Phytohabitans houttuyneae: one gene and its partner. The protein of the gene in region 2 interacts with the protein of the main gene of each other region in a pairwise test. Links are inferred from orthologs where the notes say so. Each region holds a gene or a part of one and is shown on either strand. Other genes may lie near its edges.

The links. The genes of interacting proteins can lie anywhere in the genome.
Region 1: the proteins of Phou_RS15545 (region 2) and Phou_RS01970 interact in binary tests that used the Escherichia coli proteins (3 or more experiments, as listed by UniProt). The link is inferred for Phytohabitans houttuyneae from one-to-one orthologs.

The regions. Positions count from the first base shown.
Region 1 is NZ_BLPF01000001.1:427,499-430,785, reverse strand. Bases 105-3,104 are described here. They hold Phou_RS01970 (sulfate/molybdate ABC transporter ATP-binding protein), read right to left. Parts: upstream 2,091-3,104; coding sequence 1,119-2,090; downstream 105-1,118. Other genes in these bases: cysT (sulfate ABC transporter permease subunit CysT), read right to left, coding at 2,862-3,104; Phou_RS01965 (sulfate ABC transporter permease), read right to left, coding at 2,087-2,869; Phou_RS01975 (RrF2 family transcriptional regulator), read right to left, coding at 700-1,119. Outside these bases: more of cysT, read right to left, coding at 3,105-3,287. UniProt on the Escherichia coli protein: Part of the ABC transporter complex CysAWTP involved in sulfate/thiosulfate import. Responsible for energy coupling to the transport system.
Region 2 is NZ_BLPF01000001.1:3,484,998-3,488,248, forward strand. What follows is about bases 100-3,063. They hold Phou_RS15545 (glutamate-5-semialdehyde dehydrogenase), read right to left. Parts: upstream 2,222-3,063; coding sequence 977-2,221; downstream 100-976. Other genes in these bases: Phou_RS15540 (toll/interleukin-1 receptor domain-containing protein), read left to right, coding at 397-972; proB (glutamate 5-kinase), read right to left, coding at 2,235-3,063. Also shown: more of proB, read right to left, coding at 3,064-3,251. UniProt on the Escherichia coli protein: Catalyzes the NADPH-dependent reduction of L-glutamate 5-phosphate into L-glutamate 5-semialdehyde and phosphate. The product spontaneously undergoes cyclization to form 1-pyrroline-5-carboxylate.

The DNA of each region.
Region 1 (3,287 bases), 3.1 Mb from region 2 along the record:
GCCTGCTGCTGCTCGTGATCAGCCGGCGGCTGCCGCGCGGCGCCTGGTGGTGGCGGTCACTGCTGCTCGGTGCGCTCAACGTGGGCGCGTTCTTCGTGCTGATCTACCTGTCCGCGCAGCTCCTGCCCACCAGCGTGGCCTCCACGATCATGGCGAGCTCGCCGGTGGTCATGATGCTGATCGCCTGGGGGCTGCTCGCCGAGCGGCCGAGGGTGCTCACCGCGGTGGGCGCGGCCGTCGGCATCGCCGGGGTGTGGCTGATGCTCTTCCGCGGTACGCAGGCGGTGGACTGGCGCGGCGTCGCGGCGTCGGTGGCCGCGATGCTGATGTCGTCGCTGGGCTACGTGCTGACCAAGAAGTGGGGGCGCGACGTCGACGTGCTCGCGAGCACGTCCTGGCAGCTCGTCGCCGGCGGAGTGCTGCTGCTGCCGTTCGCGGTCGCGTTCGAGGGCGCGCCGCCGGCCCTCGACGCGCCGGCGGCCTGGGGCTTCGGGTACGTGACGGTGGTCGCGACCGCGCTCGCGTTCGCCGCCTGGTTTTCCGCACTGCGCCGCCTCAGCGCCGCGACGGTCGGCCTCGTCGGCCTGCTCAACCCCGTGACCGGCGTCCTGCTCGGCACCGCCGTGGCCGGCGAGGGGCTCACCGCCGCGCAGGCGACCGGCATCGCGCTGGTGCTCGCCGGGGTGCTGGCGGGGCAGGTCAGGCGCTCTGCCGGTACTGCGTCGGCAGCAGGTCCGCGAGTGTCGTCCGGTCCACCACGTCCGCGATGGCCTCGTGCAGCGTCAGCCACAGCTCCGGCAGGCTGCTCGCCACCCCGTGGTAGTTGACCTGGTCCGGCGGCAGCCCGCGGACCGTGCTCAGCGAGCCGTTGATCGCCCGCAGCACGTCACCCACCGTGATGTCGTCCGGCGGGCGGGCCAGCGTGTAGCCGCCGTCCGTGCCGCGCTGGCTGGTGAGCAGCCCGGCGCGGCGCAGGTCGGACATGATGTCGTGCAGGAAGCCCAGCGGGATCGCCTGCGCCTCGGCGAGCTTCGTCGCCGAGACGGGACCGCCGTCGGAGAAACCGGCGGTGGCGATCAGCGCCCGGAGGGCGTAGTCACTGCGAGCCGAGATCTGCACTAGGCCGCCTCCACCGACGCGGCCAGCGCCTCCGGCGCGAGCCCGACCTGGACGATGGACCCTTCCGCGATGCCCAGCGCCCGGAAGCGGGTGCGGGTCAGCGTGACGACGACGACCTGGTCCTCGGTCGTCACCTCGACACGGATCTCGAAGCCGATCCGGGTGACCCGGGTGACCCGCCCGGTCACCGTGCCGTGCTCCGCCTCGTCGCCGGGGTGCAGGTCCAGGTCGTGCGGCCGCACCAGCTGGTCGCCGAGCTGCGTGACCGGGCCGAGGAAGCGCATGACGAAGTCGTTGGCGGGCGCGTCGTAGAGCTCGTCGGGCGTGCCGATCTGCTCGATGCGCCCGTCGTTGATCACCACGATCTCGTCGGCGACCTCCAGGGCCTCCTCCTGGTCGTGCGTGACGAACACCGTCGTCACGTGCACCTCGTCGTGCAGCCGCCGCAGCCAGTCGCGCAGCTCCTTGCGCACCTTGGCGTCGAGCGCGCCGAACGGCTCGTCCAGCAGCAGCACTGTCGGCTCGACCGCGAGCGCGCGGGCCAGCGCCATCCGCTGCCGCTGACCGCCGGACAGCTGCGCCGGCAGGCGGTCGCCGAACTGCTCCAGGTGCACGAGGCGCAGCAGCTCGTCGACCCGCGCGCGGATCTCCGCCTTCGGGCGGCGCCGGATCTCCAGGCCGAACGCCACGTTCCGGCGCACCGACATGTGCTTGAACGCGGCGTAGTGCTGGAAGACGAAGCCCACGTTCCGCTTCTGCGGCGGCAGGCCGGTCGCGTCCACGCCCTCGATCTGCACCCGGCCGCTGTCCGCCTCCTCGAGGCCCGCGATGATCCGCAGCAGCGTCGACTTGCCGCCGCCGGACGGGCCGAGCAGCGCGGTGAGCTGGCCGGAAGGGATGCTCACGGAGACGTCGTCGAGCGCGACGAAGCTGCCGAATCTCTTGCTGACGTTGGAAATCTCGATGCTCACCGATGTTCCTTCGGCCGGAGGACGGAGACGACGATGATCGCGGCGACCGCGACCAACGCGAGCAGGAACGCGGCGGCGTAGGCGCCGCCCTTGTCGAAGTTGAGGTACTTCTCCTCGACGACGAGCGTCGTGGTCCGGGTCTCGCCGAGCACGTTGCCGGAGACCACCTTGACCGCGCCGAACTCGCCGAGCGACCGGGCGAGGCTCAGCACCACGCCGTAGATGACGCCCCACTTGATGGCCGGCAGCGTGATCCGCCAGAACGTCTGCAGCGCGTTCGCCCCGAGGCTGCGCGCCGCCTGCTCCTGCTCGTCGCCGACCTCCTCCAGGACCGGCACGACCTCCCGGATCACCAGCGGCAGGGCGACGAAGACCGTGGCCATCACGATGCCCGGCGTGGCGAAGATGACCTGGAAGCCGGCGCTTTCCAGCGTCGGGCCGAACCAGCCGTTGCGGCCGCCGTACACGAGGACGAGCGCGAGGCCCACCACGATCGGCGACACCGACAGCGGCACGTCGAGCAGCGCGCTGAGCAGCCGCTTGCCGGGGAAGTCGTAGCGCACGAGCAGCAGCGAGATCCCCACGCCGAACACCGTGTTGATCACCACGGAGATGATCGCGACCAACAGGCTCAGCCGCAGCGCGTGCACGACGTCCGGGTCCTCGAGGATGCCCCGGAGGTTTTCCGTCCCGCCCTCGAACGTGTTCTGCCCGACCAGGAAGACCGGCCACGCGACGAGGAAGAACAGGTACGTCACGACGATCACGCGCTTAACCACGGCGGATCACCCTCCGCTGGATGACGTCGAGGATCACGATCACCGCGAACGAGATGGCGAGCAGCACCGCGGCGACCGCGGCGGCGCTGTCCAGGTTGTCGTTCTCGATGCTGCTGAGGATGCGGACCGAGGTGACCTCGGTGCGCATCGGCAGGTTGCCGGACAGGAGCACCAGCGAGCCGTACTCGCTGACCCCGCGGGCGAACGAGAGTGCCGCGCCGGCCGCGATCGCCGGGGTCAGGCTGGGCAGGATGATCCGCCGGAACGTGGTGAACCGGCTCGCCCCCAACGACGCCGCGGCCTCCTCGACCTCGTGGTCGAGCTCGGCCAGCACCGGCTGCACGGTGCGGACGATGAACGGCAGCGTGACGAACAGGAACGCCATGAACACCGCGATCCGGGTGTTGTGGATGTCGAT
Region 2 (3,251 bases):
GTCGAAGTCGTTGACGTTGAAGACGAGCTGCCCGGACGAGTTCATGTACGTGCCGAAGTTTTCCGCGTGCAGGTCACCGTGTATCCACACCCGGCTCGTCCACTCGTCCAGGAACCTCTGATCGGCGAAGTCGCCGGTCATGTCCGCGTAGAAGAGGGCGGCGCTCCCCGGTAGAACGCGAACGGCGAGGCGGCCATCTTCCGGAACTTGCGCCGGAACGCCGCCGGGTCCAAGGCCATGAGCTCGCCGAACTCTGCCAGCAGCACGTCGACAATCTTGGCCGGACGCTGATCATTGCTCATAAGTCCGCAGGCTAGACCCGCTCCGCCAGGGTTTTGTCAGCCACGCGACTTCATCGCGTCACCGATCGGTGCAGGGTGCTCACCATGCCGGTCCATGTCTTCGTCGGCTACGCCGGCCCCGACCGCCCGTGGGCCGAGTGGGTGGCGTCGGGCGTGGTTCGAACGGTCCCGCTACACGACGGACGAGTGGGCGTCCGCCGTGGCGACGCGGCAGCCGCTCGTACCGCTGCGGATCGAGGAGGTCGAGCCGCCACCGATCCTCGCGCCGCTCGCGTACGTGGACCTGTTCGGCGTGGACGAAACCCAAGCCCGCGAACGGCTGCGCCGGGCGCTGGAAGGTCCGCGCCGGTCCCTTCCCGGCGGGCGCCGTCCCCCGCCTTCCGGGCTCCCGCCCGGGCGTCTGGAACGTGCCGCCCAGGCTGCGCGCGTTCACCGGCCGCACCGCGCACCTGGCCGGGCTGCGGGAGAGGGCTGTCGGCGGGTGAGCGGGCGGTGGTGCAGGCCCTGCACGGGCTGGGCGGCCTGGGCAAGACCCAGCTGGTACCCGGACGCCTTGGCCCTGGACGAGGAGTCGCTGCGCGGCTGCCGGCGCACGTTCGGCGCGGACCGCCCCTACACGCTGGCGTGCGCGGCGAACCTCGCGCTCACCCGGCGCGTACTGGGCGGGTAACCCCCTACATCCGCAGGTGGGCGTCGCCCGTCACGACGTACTTGGTGGAGGTCAGCTCGGGAAGGCCCATCGGGCCGCGGGCGTGCAGCTTCTGGGTCGAGATGCCGATCTCGGCGCCGAAGCCGAACTCGCCGCCGTCCGTGAAGCGGGTCGAGGCGTTGACCATCACCGCGGCCGCGTCGACGTGGGCCACGAACTCGCGGGAGGCGGCCACCGACTCGGTGACGATGGCTTCGGTGTGCTGGGTGCCGTACCGGCGGATGTGCCGCACCGCGTCCTGGAGTGAGTCGACGACGGCGGCCGAGATGTCCGCGGAGAGGTATTCGGCGGCGAAGTCCTCGTCGGTGGCGGGCACGACGGCGGACGAGTAGGCCGCCACGCGGGGGTCGCCGTGCACGGTGACGCCCGCCTCGGCGAACGCGTCGAGCATGCGCGGCAGGAACGCGTCCGCCACGCCGGCGTGCACCAGGAGCGACTCGGCGGTGTTGCATGTGGACAGTCGTTGGGTCTTGCTGTTCATCACGACGGCGAGTGCCTTGTCGAGGTCGGCGGCCGCGTCCACGTACACGTGGCAGTTGCCCACGCCGGTCTCGATGACCGGCACCGTCGACTCCTCGACCACCGCCTTGATCAAGGAGGCGCCGCCGCGGGGGATGAGGACGTCGACAAGGCCCCGCGCGCGCATCAGCTCCTTGACCGAGTCGCGGGTGGTGGCGTCGAGCAGCTGCACGGCGTCGGCGGGCAGGCCCGCGGCCTCGACCGCGTCGCGCAGGACGGCGGTCAGCGCGGTGTTGGAGTGGACCGCGGAGGACGAGCCGCGCAGGAGGGCGGCGTTGCCGGACTTGAGGCAGATGCCGGCCGCGTCGACGGTGACGTTGGGGCGGCCCTCGTAGACGATGCCGACCACGCCGAACGGCACGCGGATCTGCCGCAGCTCCAGGCCGTTGGGCAGGGTCGAGCCGCGCACGACCTCGCCGACCGGGTCGGGCAGGGCGGCCATCTGCCGCAGCGCGTCCGCCATCGCGGCCACCCGGCCCTCGGTGAGGGAAAGACGATCTATCATGGCCGCGGTCAGGCCACCTTCGCGGGCCGCATCCACGTCCGCGGCATTTCCGGTCAGAATCTCCGGGGTACGGGCCATCAGCGCCTCAGCCATTGACAGCAGCGCCGCGTCCTTGGTGGCCCGTGTGGCGGTGCCCAGCGCGGTGGCGGCCTCGCGGGCCCGCCGGGCCTGCTCGTTGACGCTCATCAGACTTCTCCTTCTAGAGCAGGACCAGGTCGTCGCGGTGGACAACTTCACGTTCGTACCCCGGGCCGAGCGCCGCAGCGAGCTCCACAGTGGAGCGACCGAGCAGCGACGGCAGCTCGACCGCGTCGTAGTTGACAAGGCCGCGAGCCACCGGGGCGCCGGAGGAGTCGACGAGGTCGACCGGGTCGCCCGCGGTGAAGGCGCCGTCCACAGCGGTGATGCCGGCCGGCAGCAGTGACTTGCGCCGCGCCACGACCGCCTGCACCGCTCCCGGGTCCAGGTGCAGCCGCCCGCGCGGGGAGGTGGCGTGTGCCAGCCAGAAGAGGCGGGCGGTGGGCCGCTGGCGTACCGGATGGAAGAGAGTGCCCACCTCCTCGCCGGCCAGCGCCGCGGGGGCGAGTGGCGCGGCGGTCAGCACCACCGGGATGCCGAACCCGGTGGCGATGCGCGCGGCCTCGACCTTGGTGACCATGCCGCCGGTGCCGACGCCCGCCTTGCCGGCCCGGCCGAGCGTGATGCCCGCCAGGTCGGCCTCGCCGCGCACATCAGTGATCTTGCGGGTGTCCGGCCGCGCCGGGTCGCCCGTGTAGAGCGCGTCGACGTCGGACAGGAGCACAAGCAGGTCGGCGTGTACCAGCGCGGCGACGAGCGCGGCCAGCCGGTCGTTGTCGCCGAAGCGGATCTCCTCGGTGGCGACGGTGTCGTTTTCGTTGACGATCGGGACGGCCCGCATGTCGAGGAGCTTGCGCAGCGTGCGGTACGCGTTGCGGTAGTGCGCGCGCCGGGTCACGTCGTCGACGGTCAGCAGGACCTGGCCGACGATGAGGCCGTGGCGGTCGAAGCTGGCGGCGTACCGCCCGATGAGCAGCCCCTGCCCCACGCTGGCCGCCGCCTGCTGGGTGGCCAGGTCGCGCGGTCGGCGCGGGATGGCGAGCGGGGAGAGGCCGGCGGCGATCGCGCCCGAGGAGACGAGCACGACCTCGCGGCCGTCGGCGCAGAGCCCGGCGAGCACGTCGGCGAGGGCGTCGAC